Regions from separate parts of the Natronotalea proteinilytica genome, predicted to be linked through region 3. Evidence: riboswitches for the same ligand, from Rfam matches in the RefSeq annotation. Region 3 holds a riboswitch; each other region holds the start of a gene.
The links. A riboswitch is a leader RNA that binds a small molecule or an ion and turns the genes downstream of it on or off. The one in region 3 is predicted to bind cobalamin.
Positions count from the first base shown of each region.

Region 1: another riboswitch for cobalamin. It lies ahead of ACZ5AL_RS14900 (ribonucleotide-diphosphate reductase subunit beta); the one in region 3 lies ahead of ACZ5AL_RS08095 (acyl-CoA thioesterase).
Region 2: another riboswitch for cobalamin. It lies ahead of ACZ5AL_RS03200 (TonB-dependent receptor plug domain-containing protein); the one in region 3 lies ahead of ACZ5AL_RS08095 (acyl-CoA thioesterase).

Region 1 is NZ_AP043947.1:3,736,817-3,740,761, forward strand. It holds gene ACZ5AL_RS14895 (ribonucleoside-diphosphate reductase subunit alpha) at 1-1,242, opposite strand, end outside; gene ACZ5AL_RS14900 (ribonucleotide-diphosphate reductase subunit beta) at 1,468-2,442, opposite strand; adenosylcobalamin-variant (AdoCbl-variant) riboswitch at 2,620-2,700, opposite strand; gene ACZ5AL_RS14905 (CatA-like O-acetyltransferase) at 2,922-3,563, shown strand; gene ACZ5AL_RS14910 (hypothetical protein) at 3,592-3,732, shown strand; gene ACZ5AL_RS14915 (Uma2 family endonuclease) at 3,764-3,945, opposite strand, start outside.
Region 2 is NZ_AP043947.1:738,731-742,675, reverse strand. It holds gene ACZ5AL_RS03210 (uracil-DNA glycosylase) at 1-636, shown strand, start outside; gene ACZ5AL_RS03205 (hypothetical protein) at 675-1,034, shown strand; cobalamin riboswitch at 1,127-1,364, shown strand; gene ACZ5AL_RS03200 (TonB-dependent receptor plug domain-containing protein) at 1,537-3,474, shown strand; gene ACZ5AL_RS03195 (hypothetical protein) at 3,499-3,945, shown strand, end outside.
Region 3 is NZ_AP043947.1:2,011,093-2,015,037, reverse strand. It holds gene ACZ5AL_RS08110 (Uma2 family endonuclease) at 1-362, shown strand, start outside; gene ACZ5AL_RS08105 (Uma2 family endonuclease) at 459-1,049, shown strand; gene ACZ5AL_RS08100 (YiiD C-terminal domain-containing protein) at 1,063-1,560, shown strand; adenosylcobalamin-variant (AdoCbl-variant) riboswitch at 1,704-1,782, shown strand; gene ACZ5AL_RS08095 (acyl-CoA thioesterase) at 1,993-2,424, shown strand; gene ACZ5AL_RS08090 (serine/threonine protein kinase) at 3,120-3,945, opposite strand, start outside.

The DNA of each region.
Region 1 (3,945 bases), 1.7 Mb from region 3:
CAGAATAAAGCTGGACGACTTGGTGGGCGCTACAGCCATGGTGGTGGCGTTGCGGCGGCCATAGCCTTCGAGCACCTCCGGCTCCCCAAAGCGATCAGCAAGGTCGGCTGATGCAGCGTACGACCGCTCCTTGATGGTCTTTGCAATCTCGGCCCCGATCAGGCTGGCCTCCATCGACTCAAACGGAATCCGGTTGGCCTGCAGATACGAATGCCATCCCAAAATACCGATGCCAATGGCCCGGTGCCGCCGCGCAAAACGCACTGCACGCTCCATATGCTTCGTGCCACTGGCCGCTTCGATGAACTCCGTCATCACCGCATCCAGAAACTGCGTCATCGTCTCCACTGCATCGGTGTTCTTCCACTCATCGTAATGAAGCGCATTCATCGACGAGAGGCAGCACACAAAACTCTCATCAGGCCCCGATGGCAATGCGATTTCGGAGCACAAATTACTGGCTTTTATGTCCAGGTCTTTGTCTTTATAGACCTGGGGTTTTCCGTTGTTGAGGTTGTCTTTAAAGATGATGTAGGGGACGCCCAGGTTCATGCGGGCCTCAATGACTTTGGCCCACAGAGCACGCTTGTCGGAGTCGCCATCAATCATCGACTGCATCCACCCGTCTGGGATGACGATGCCGTAGTACATGGTCTGAATGGCGTTGCCCTCCGTTTGGATGTTAAGCCACTCTTCTACGTCTGGGTGGTCGATGTCGATGTATCCGGCGAAGTGGCCCCGGCGCGTTTCGCCTTGCGACACTACGTTGATGATCTTGTCGAAAAGCTGCGCAAACGGATAGGTGCCGTTCGACGTGCCGTTGTTGGTGATTGCCGCGCCACGCGGACGAATGTCGCCAAAGTAACCGCTTGTGCCACCGCCGACTTTTGTCATCATGCCTACTTCGGCATGTGTATCGAGGATCGCCTCCATCGAATCGCCAATGTAGGAGCCGAAGCACGAAATGGGCAAGCCACGGTTGAGTCCGAAGTTGGCCCATACAGGCGAGGCGAGCGAGTAGTATCCGCGCGCCATGTACGTGTGGAATTTCTCGGCAAAGCCGTTGATGTCAAGAATGGATTCGGCGTGGGCGGCGATTTGTCGTACGCGTTCTTCGGGCGTTACATCATCGAGGAGGTAGCCGCGGCGCAGAAACGTACGCGAGGCGTCGTTGAGCCAGTCGAAGTCGGGCCGATCAACGGCAACAGAGGAAGAGGTACGGGGTTCGGTTATGGGAGCCATACAGCGGGTGTGGAACCAGGTGAAGGAAGGCGGACGGTCAGTCATCAATGGATGCGGCACGCAGCACGGACGGGCGCATGTGCGTGCTCGTGGCGAGGGTGTTTTTGTTGATCCAGAATGACGCAGATATAAATAAGCGTCATAGCGGGTCTATCATCGCGCGGCGCGATAAACACGAATCCTACGGCTGGATCGGCCAAATGCAAGCAGTTTCTAAACAGACACTTAGAACAGATCGTCGCTGCTTACGCTCTGGGTCATTTTGGAGTAGGTGGTGCCGCGCTTCGAGAAGAAGTCGTTGCCCTTGGTGAGCAGAATCTCTTCGTAAAACCAGCGGGTTTCGTCGAGTAGCGGAGCGTCGACATCAAAGAGTGGCTGCACGTCGACGTTTTTTAAGGAGCGGTTAAACTTATCCCGCAAGAAGGCATCGACCACCGAGCGGGGAAGAAACTCCAGTTCCCCCTCAGAAAAGATCCAGTCGAGCATGGTGCATTCTGCCTGGTAGGCGCGGCGGCAGGCTGTTTGGATGGCCTCGTCAAATGCGGGGCCAAACCACTCGGGATGTTCGTTGCGCATCACTTCGATAAGTTCGACGCCAAAGAGCCCGTGGATTTGCTCTTCTTTTGAGGTAGCTTCGACCGCGTTGGCAACGCCTTTAAACCGTTTCTCGTATTTGTCGAACGACAGCATGATGAGAAACTGGCTGAAGAGGCTCACGTGCTCGATGAAGATGGAGAAGAGCACGATGGAGCGTGCAAAGTCGCGGTCGGAGGGTGTGCGCGAGCCATCCAGGTAGGTGGTGAGGTAGTCGATGCGCTGCTTCATGGCCGGGATGTCTTCGACCTGCTCGAACGTGTCGGTGAGGCCCAGCAGGTCGAGGAGGTGCGAATAGGCATCCATGTGGCGCACCTCCGACTCGGCAAACGTCATACCCACTGCCCCGATTTCGGGCTTGGGCATGCGCTGGTAGATGTCGGCCCAGAAGGTTTTGACAGACACCTCAATCTGGGCAATGGCGAGCATCGTTTTTGTGATGACGCTGCGCTCTACGTCGGTACAGTACACGTGGAAGTCCTGCACATCGCCCTCGAAGTTGAACTCGTCGTGCACCCAGTACGAGTGACGGATGGCGTCTTTGTATTCGAGAAGGTGCGGGTATTCGTAGGGCTTCAGGTGGATGCGTGGTTCAAAGAGGCTCATGCAGCGGTAGAGGGGGACTATCGGAAAACCTAGTGCAGTTGAGCGCGCCGGGTGTTCAAACTACAGCGCAAACGGGAGCACTGGGCTTCTGTTCAGAGAACGAAGCGGCCGGTGTTGGCTTGTAGATTGGATCCTATGACGCGTAGGGGACGGTGATGTTAGGCACCGCCACAGATCACTTGAGCGGGCGTTCGGGCTGTTACCGTTGCGCGACAGCGCCGGAGTTTCACCGGTCTTTCCCCGTGACGTACTTTTGGCTGAAGCACCGCCGCGCTACGACGGCGCGGCCTCGAAGAGTACCTAAAAGGTACGCTTACGTTAATGCGTAGCTTCTCCATTGTCAACCCATCTTTCGTAACATTACAAGTGGCACAATTCCGTGAAAAACGTTGGGGAGGAGCCGGAACCGCAAGTGAACCTCTGCCGAGAGCAGGCATGCAATGGCTGACGTTCCTCTGATCTGACTGCGCTCCTTTTCCATGCCGTATCTTGACATCGACGCGTGGCCACGCCGAGACCACTTCCATTTCTATCGGACGTTCGATATGCCGATCTTTTCGGTGACGGTACAGGTCGATGTGGCTGCTCTGAAGGCATGGACGGATCAGCATGCGGCGTCGTTTTTTCTGGCTACGCTGTATCTCTCGCAGCAGGCGGTGCACGCGGTAGAGCCGTTCCGGTATCGGCTGCGGGGCGATCGGGTGTGGGTGCATGAAAGGGTAGACGCGGGGTCTACGGTGCTGCGCGAGGATGAGACGTTCGCCTTTGCGTATTTCGAACACGCACCGACCTTCGCCGCCTTCCAGCAGTCGGGCCGCGCAGTGATTGAGGCCGCCCGCGCATCAACCGGGCTTTCGCCGCGCGACAATGGGGATGCGCTCATCCACTATTCGGTGCTGCCCTGGCTGCACTTCACGAACATGAACAACGCACGCAGTGGCACGCCGACCGATGCCATCCCCAAAATCGTCTTTGGACAGTATCAGCCTGAGGGCGAACGTCTGATGATGCCGGTTTCCATTGCCGTGCACCACGCCCTCATGGATGGGCTGCACGTGGGACGGTATGTGGAGGCGATGCGTACCTACTGCGCTTCTCCAGCGGCACACCTCGCCGGCTGATTGCTGCTTCTATTGCTTACTCGTGTCGATGCTTCGCGTCGACACGCCTGCTGGGACGCCCCAGCGTCCCCAAACCACCATCCGGGCGGCAGAGCGTCCATTCGTCCGTCGCGAGGCAGAGGGGCCGAAGGTCATGCCAGTTGTACATCGCGACGAGGACGCAGTGTAACATGGTAATACTCAACCCGAGAACGCCTCCCCTACACCTTCGCCGGAAACGACGGCATGAGGGCAGATGCGTCAAGGCGTCCGGAGGCATCGTAGAACGTGAGGGTGCCATCGGGGGCGCATAGCCACACCTCCTGCGCGTCCTCATCAAGATAAAGCGCGCGCTTTTCTGCCATTTCTGCTTCAGTGTTGGCAGCAGCGAGCACTTCCACCA
Region 2 (3,945 bases), 1.3 Mb from region 3:
CTTCTGGATACGCATCTGTTCGACATTCCCTCAACGAAAGAAGCGTTCAACCCGTACCACGATCGCCATCCGGAACTGGATCAGCCGGGGGCGCCAGCGGTGCGACGGGCCAACCTGCGTGGCTACCTTGACGCGCTGCAAGACCCACGCCTGTTCATGATGGCCGAGGCTCCCGGACCATGGGGATGCCGCTTCACAGGCATCCCAATTACGAGCGAAGACCAACTGCTTGATGATGCCTTTCCGCTATCGGGGCAGCGCACCAGCACCGCTGATGAGCCGCACACCGAGTACAGCGGCTCTATCTTCTGGCGCGTGATGACACCGGCGTTTCCGCACTTTTTTATCTGGAACAGCATGCCGCTGCATCCGCATGACACGGACGATCCCCTCACCATTCGCACACCCCGTCGCACTGAGGTGCGCGCCTGGCACGACCTCACGAACGGTTTGCTCGACATCATGCAACCCGAGCGCATTGTAGCCATCGGACGCAAAGCCGAGCGGGCGTTCAACGAGATCGGGGTGGAATCGGTGTACGTGCGACACCCCTCCCATGGCGGATCCAAAAAGTTTGCGGCGGGCATGGAACGCATTCTGCAGGATATGAAACTGCCCACCGCTGCTACCGCCTAAGCCTCCTCTTAACCGCTCAAGCACTATCGGTCTGACCCATGAACCTCTACACGGTGCTCCTGCTGGCCTTAATTGCCTACTTCGTGCGCGACATGATGCGCACCTGGGTTGCTAAACGGGCTGAAATGCAAGGCACCACCGACCCGGTCAGCCACACCGAAGTGGAGCATCTAAAGGATACCGTAAACCAGTTGGAGAGCGACCTGGCCGATGCACACGTGACGCATGAGCGCCTTACCGAACGTATCCAGCACCTCGAAACCATCGTAACCCACGAAGCTTGGGACCGCTTCTCGGACGACGCGGCTCCCCTCGATCCACCTTCAGCAGATCGCACGCCCGATGCTTCGGACGCCTCCGACATCGCGGCCCAGTGGGCCCGTCGACTGCGAGGATAGGCACCTCTGTTTTCGGATTGCGTGAAGCAGTGGACTCTTTGCCCGGAGGCGTGCTATACTATTAGATGCAAGCGTGGATGCTTTACCGCATGCCGCCTTGCCGCATCACAGGTTCGCTGCATGATGGCAGTGATGAAAAGGGAATTTCGTGAGGGCCGCATGCCTGAATCGAGAGCTGTACCCGCAACTGTGAATCGAACGGCGTAGTCAAGATGCATATCCACTGCAGGTCTGTTGCCTGTGGGAAGGATCATGCCTTATTGACGGCGCCTATGGGAACTCCCTGTTCGTTCGATAAGCCAGGAGACCTGCCTGCGATGCCGACTCGTCACCTTCCTCCGGGACTAGAGGGAGCGGCGTTGAGCCCATTTGCGTGGTATGCCATAGGTAAGGCATACCTCTGTTGATATATCGCACCGGCCGGCATCGGCGGCCCAGCATGTGTGCATCCGCTGGATGTCATGCATGGTGCGTGGGGACAGCGACCCTCCCATCATGCGGCATGGCGATATATCAATGGATCGTTGCGCTACTTGTATGGGGCATGCTTACCGTGGGCAGCCATGCGACCGCTGCAACTCCCTCCCACTCATTTCCCCCCGATGCCTCGTCGGATACCAACGCACCGCCCGACACCACAGCGTGGCATGTGGACCTGCCCGGTCTTACCGTCACCGCCACACGCATTCCCACCGCGCTGCACGACCTTCCCGCTCCTGTCACACGTTTTGACTCCACCGCACTCGCACGCACGGGCGGATACAGCGTAGCCGATCTATTAGAACGGCGCGCCGGCGTGCATGTGCGTAGGGCAAGTGCGTATGGCAGCGCTACTGCCTCGGTGCGGGGGGCCGGCGCCTCGCAAACCCTCTTGCTCTTAGATGGCCACCGCATCGCGAATCCGCAACTCGGCCAGACCGACCTGTCGATATTGCCCACATCATTGCTAGAAACCGTAGAGGTGATGCATGGCCCTGCGGCTCCCCTGTACGGCAGCGACGGCATGGGCGGAGCCGTGCAACTGCGTACGCGCACCCCTTCGGAGCCTACGGTAGGGCTTACAACCGAAGCCGGTGCCTATGGCCACCGGCAGGCGCGGTTGCATGCAGGTACGCGAGGCACAACCTGGGCTGGAACCGCCGCGGTAACCTATCAGCAGCACGAAGGCGACTTTCCGTTCGATGACCGCCGCCGAGCCAATGCCGACCGGGCTCACGTGAGCGCCTATGCCACGCTGCATACCGCCGACACCGACCGGACGCGCTTCGCGGGACTCTACACCGAAACCGACCGTGGGCTGCCTGGCGGGCGCGGAGTGGTGCAGAATGATGAACGGCAGCACGACCGCACCCTGCGTGTATGGGGCCACCATCGGTGGCGCCTGGCCAGCGGTACGCTCACCACACGGGCCTTCGGACAGTATGATGCTATTCGCTACCAGAATCCCTCTCAAAACATCGACGACACCGGGCATACGTACAGCGCGCAGGCCGAGGCTGAATGGGAGGGAGCTATGAGTTCGCGATGGGCACTCAACCAGGGACTGCGTGTGCAGTCTGATTGGGCCGAGCACCCAAGCCTGCGCACTGCGGCCACGCAGCAACACATGAGCGCATTTGCTAGCACCGTAGGCTCGTGGGACCATATCCGGCTGTTCCCTGCCCTCCGAGCCGATGCGTATCGCGTATCAGACGGCACCAACCGCATGGCGCTTACGCCACGGTTGGGCCTCAACGCAACACCGTGGCCCACGTACGATGCCCTTCGCCTGCATGCGCATGCCGGGCGTTCGTTTCGCATGTCCACCCTCAACGACCGCTACTGGCAGCCCGGCGGCCAACCCGACCTACGCCCCGAACGCGGGTGGAGCCTGGATGTGGGACTGCGTTGGCACCACCAGACCACACGCGTAGAGGCTACTGTTTTTCAGCAACACCATACCGACCGCATTGTGTGGCAGGCTGGCCAAAACGGCGTGTGGAGTCCCCGTAACATAGAGCGTGTACGTACGCACGGCGTGGAAGCAACAGCCAGCACGCAATGGCGCGTTGCCTCCTTCATCCACCTGGACACCGGCCTAAACGCCACCTACACCCAAACTCGGAATCGCTCTACTCCCGACGCCTCTTCGTATAACCAACCGCTGCGCTACGTACCCACAGCCATGGTCAAGCCCCATGCAACAATTACCATGGGTCCTGTCGAAGCAGGCGCCACCACACGCTATGTAGGACGCCGCTACACCACCAGCGACGGGTCGCAGTCGCAGCCCCCCTATCTAACAACTGATGCTCAACTGCGCATCCGCCATACGTACGACAACATGACGCTCGCTATCCAACTGGAAATCAATAACCTGTTTGATGTCGAATACACCGTGCTGAACAACCAGCCGGTGCCTCCACAGCATGCGCACCTTGCGCTACACATAACGCTATAGTTGAACCGTTTACGCTTTACACCTATGCTACGCACCCGACTGATCCATCCTCTGATTCTGCTTTCTGCCATCCTGCTCGTGCTGGCCGGATGCGACTTTGCAGACACTGACGACGGCTTTCCCGCGCTTCAATCCTCTGATGTCATTGTAGCGAATGCGGGCGCCTTTGGCGGTGCAAACAGCAGTCTTACATTCATTGACCCCACAGGCGAACAAGATCCGACTACCACAGACACATTCGATTCGTACATTCAGAGTCACACCGTTTTACAAGACCAGTTCTTAGTGGCGTTTGGCGAAACGGCCACCGTTGGCATCTTTGATCTGGAAGAGGCCGCCGAGCTTGGCTCCATCACCGACATCGAAAATCCCCGCACCATTATATCAGACGGTACGGTTGCATATATAACCCGACAAGACTTTAGCGGCGAATCCGCGCCTGAAGTTGTCGAGGCGAACGTGCCTGAGCGT
Region 3 (3,945 bases):
TCTTTGCGTCTTTGGATGTATTCCTCACCGACGATACCATCGTACAGCCCGATCTGATATACATCGCAAGCACGCGCGACGACATCATCAGCGACCAGCACGTTGCGGGCGCGCTCGATCTTGTGGTGGAGATCTTTTCGCCATCCACGGCCCACCGCGATGTGGGCGTCAAGAAGCGGCTGTATGAGCAACACGGCGTACGCGAGTATTGGACGCTCGACCCCAGCACGCAGTCCGTTGAAGTGCACGCCAACACCGAGTCTGGATTTGTACAGCAGGCCCGTGTGGTCGAAACGGGAATGGTTTCGTCTACGGTAGTGCCGGAGTTTGAGTTGGAGGTTGGACCGCTCTTCTCATCTTGATGAAAGAGAGATGGGCCATCGGATGATGGAAAATTACTCACATCCAGCAGGGGCAACAAGCCGACGCTGCATCCTAACATAGAACCAGGATTTGACATGCAGGCAATCCAGGGCTTACAGTCAGAAAGGATTCCGATCCCCGAAAAGGAGCGCTATACACATGCCGATTATGCCGAACTGCCCGAAGGTGCCCCCTACGAACTGATCGAAGGAGCGCTCATCATGGCCCCATCTCCGTCATTTCAGCATCAGCAGGTATCGCTGCGGCTCGCTTCCGCTCTGTTTCGTTATGTCGAGGCCCACGAAAGCGGCACCGTCGTTGCGGCTCCAATGGATGTTCGGCTTGCAGAAGATACGGTGATACAGCCCGACTTGATGTATATCGCAAGCACGCGAGACGACATCATCAGCGACCAGCACGTTGAGGGCGCGCCCGATCTTGTGGTGGAGATCTTTTCTCCATCCACGGCCCATCGCGATGTGGGCGTCAAGAAGCGGCTGTATGAGCAACACGGCGTACGCGAGTATTGGACGCTCGACCCTAGCACGCAGTCCGTTGAAGTGCACGCCAACACCGAGTCTGGATTTGTGCAGCAGGCCCGTGTGGTCGAAACGGGACGCGTCACATCCACCGTTATTGATGGGTTTGAGATCGATGTGACCCATCTATTCCCTTCATCATCCTGAGACTTCCACTCGCATGGCCAACCCGTTTCCTGCAATTGCCCGTCGCTTTGCCGACTGTCCCGACGACCTTCGTCCCGATGGCATTACGCACGCCATTGGCCAGACCATTCCGTTTGTAGATACCGCCGGCGTGCACATCCATACGTACACGCCGCAGTCGGTAACTGTCGCGCTGGATGCCGAGCGGGCCGTGGCCAACCACATCGGCACGATGCACGCGGCAGCGCTGGCCCTCCTGGCCGAGACAGCTTCGGGCCTTGTTACGGCACTCAACATTCCCGACGAAAGCGTGCCCGTCATTCGCACGCTCGACGTATCGTTTCAGCGTCCGGCGCCCGAACGGACTACGGCCACCGCCTCGCTTGATGCCGACACGCGCGAGCGTCTCAGTGCGCGTCCCATTGGTCGCGTGGATGTGCCGGTGACGCTCATGATGGGGGGTGAAACAGTCGTCGAAGCCACCGCTGAGTGGGCCTGGCTGCCCGCCTCACGGCTTAACCTGCCGGATTGACCCCCGAACGTCTGCTGCCGTAATCGAGTCGGGTATGATTGCGGCTTGACACTTATGCACAAGCCGCCGTATCATACAAGCCACATACCCATCAAGGCTGTGCTGTCGTGGCACGGCGGCTGTATGATCTGACATAACGTTAGATCGTGTAGTGTCTCGGGGGAAGTCCGGTGGAACTCCGGCGCTGTCGCGCAACGGTAAGAGTCCGAATGCCCGCTTGATGCAATAGAACGGCGACTGGCTGTGCCTTCCGCATCGTCATGCGCCGCGCCCACGCGTTCTGGGATGCATGATCCGCCGTAGATTGCGAGTAGAGTTGGACCGTACCATTCTCCTCTGGGGGAGATGGCTTTTGCTCCGCTGTTTGCAGGCATCAGTGGCCTCGTGCGCTGTTGGGGCGTTCGAGATTTTCTCTTTGCGGATCCCCCTGCTATGTCTGATACGTCAACCCCCAACCGATCGTCATGCCCTCTCTCGCCCGATGCCACCACCCGTATGGTACGGGCTGTCTTTCCCGGTGATACCAATCACTATCACACGCTCTTCGGCGGGTCGGCCATGGCATGGATGGATCAAGCGGCGTTCATCTGTGCCACGCGCTGGTGTCGCTCCAAAGTTGTTACGGTCAACAGCGGTGAAATCGACTTTCAAGAGCCCGTTCCCGAAGGTACGATCGTAGAACTGGTGGCCCGCGTGGTGGATACCGGCACCTCGTCGATGTGCGTGCGCACCGATATGTTCATCGAACCGATGGATCAGTACGAGCGCATCCTGGCCTGCACGGGCACGTTTACACTTGTTGCACTGGGACCCGATGATACGCCCACCACGGTGCCTGATCTGACAGCGACAGAGGCGGTATGAGAAGAGTGCAATGGAGGAGCGTAGTGTTCTGTCACACCTGAATGTTAGGGTACGGAGACCGTCCGAAACTCTGTATCCCAGCCCCCTCCCAAAAAACCTGTCATGGTGAGCACGCGACGGGCCCCACCCGGAGCACGTCGAACCATCTCCCCGACGCTCAGCAGGCTCTGATCGATCGAGTGGCCCTGCCCAGTTCGTGGGAGATCTTTACTCACTGCGTTCGTCAGTCGCTCCGCTCGTGTCAGGACTCCGCATCTTCTAGGCGGAGCCGCTCCGCTCAAGATGACATCATTAAAGTGGGGGTGTTGCAACCCGAAGATTGACCTGTGACACAGTACTACCTGTCACAGGTCAATCTTCAGGTAACGCATGTGCGCCTAACGTACCGAGCAAAACGCACCCCCTTGACCCCTCGTCGCGATGTACAACAGGCATGACCTTCGGCCCCTCTGCGTCGCGACGAAATGCGGACGCTCTGCGTCCTTCTGTTTCCGCGTGTTCTCTTTGCAAGAGAGCGGGGGGCTTGTGCGCGGTGTCAGATGGGTGGACGGCGGGCGTTGAGATCCGTCCGCCTATCGGCGGAGCGATCACGTGCAATTTAACTATCCCCCCTGTGATGGTGAACGGGAGGCCCACGGAGCCGCTCTGCTCAAGATGACAGCGTCTGAACCGACATGGAGTAACCGCATGGGAGGTTACTCCTCATCAAGAATCAAATCGGACACCTGCACCGGTAGCAATTGCGACTCGGCATGAAAGCGTCCGACAACACCTTCGTAGTCGAACGTAACGTCAGGCACAGCTGTACCGGGGAGTTCAGTCTCCGAGGGCCGTTGTACACGAAGTGGTGCTGTTGTGCCGTTTTGCTCCACAACGTAGCTGGTCTGCTGTGTAAAGTTGCCTGCTGGATCTCGTATTGTAAGCCCCTCAACGCGTACGAGTACGCTTTCGTAATCGTGATTGCTTGCTGTGACTGTAGACAGGTCAATGGAAAGCGGATCGGGAGCATCGCCTATGTCTCCAATCTCGTACTCGTGTACGTTTTGCTCGTTGATCTGCAACAAGTCATTGAAGTCCGAAAGCCGTCCTGATACGGTCAAGGTGGTGCCAGACGCGATTTCTGATCCAATTGCATCATGAAGCCCGCCTGAGGTGCGCCGAATCGTAATTCCACGGGCTCCTATGTCGCCGCTATCGTCCTGTAGGCGAATGTAGTCTCCGTAGGCCCGCGTAACAATGCCTTCTATCTCAACCTCAATGGCCGCATCCTCTTCTTCACTAAACGTTGCATAGCACTCATGGGCGCGATCAATGGAAACCGACGTGTAATTTTGGCAATCTCTATCAATTCCATCACTGTCTGCAAGCACGAACCAGGCAGCCACCCCCAAGAGCAAGAGTACAGCGGGCACCCCGATCATCATTGCCAGGTTCGATCCCTTGTTGTTACTGTCACTTTCGCTTAACACGCGTGCTTCACTGGGCGCCCCTTGTTCGCCTTTAACGGGCATGACAACATAG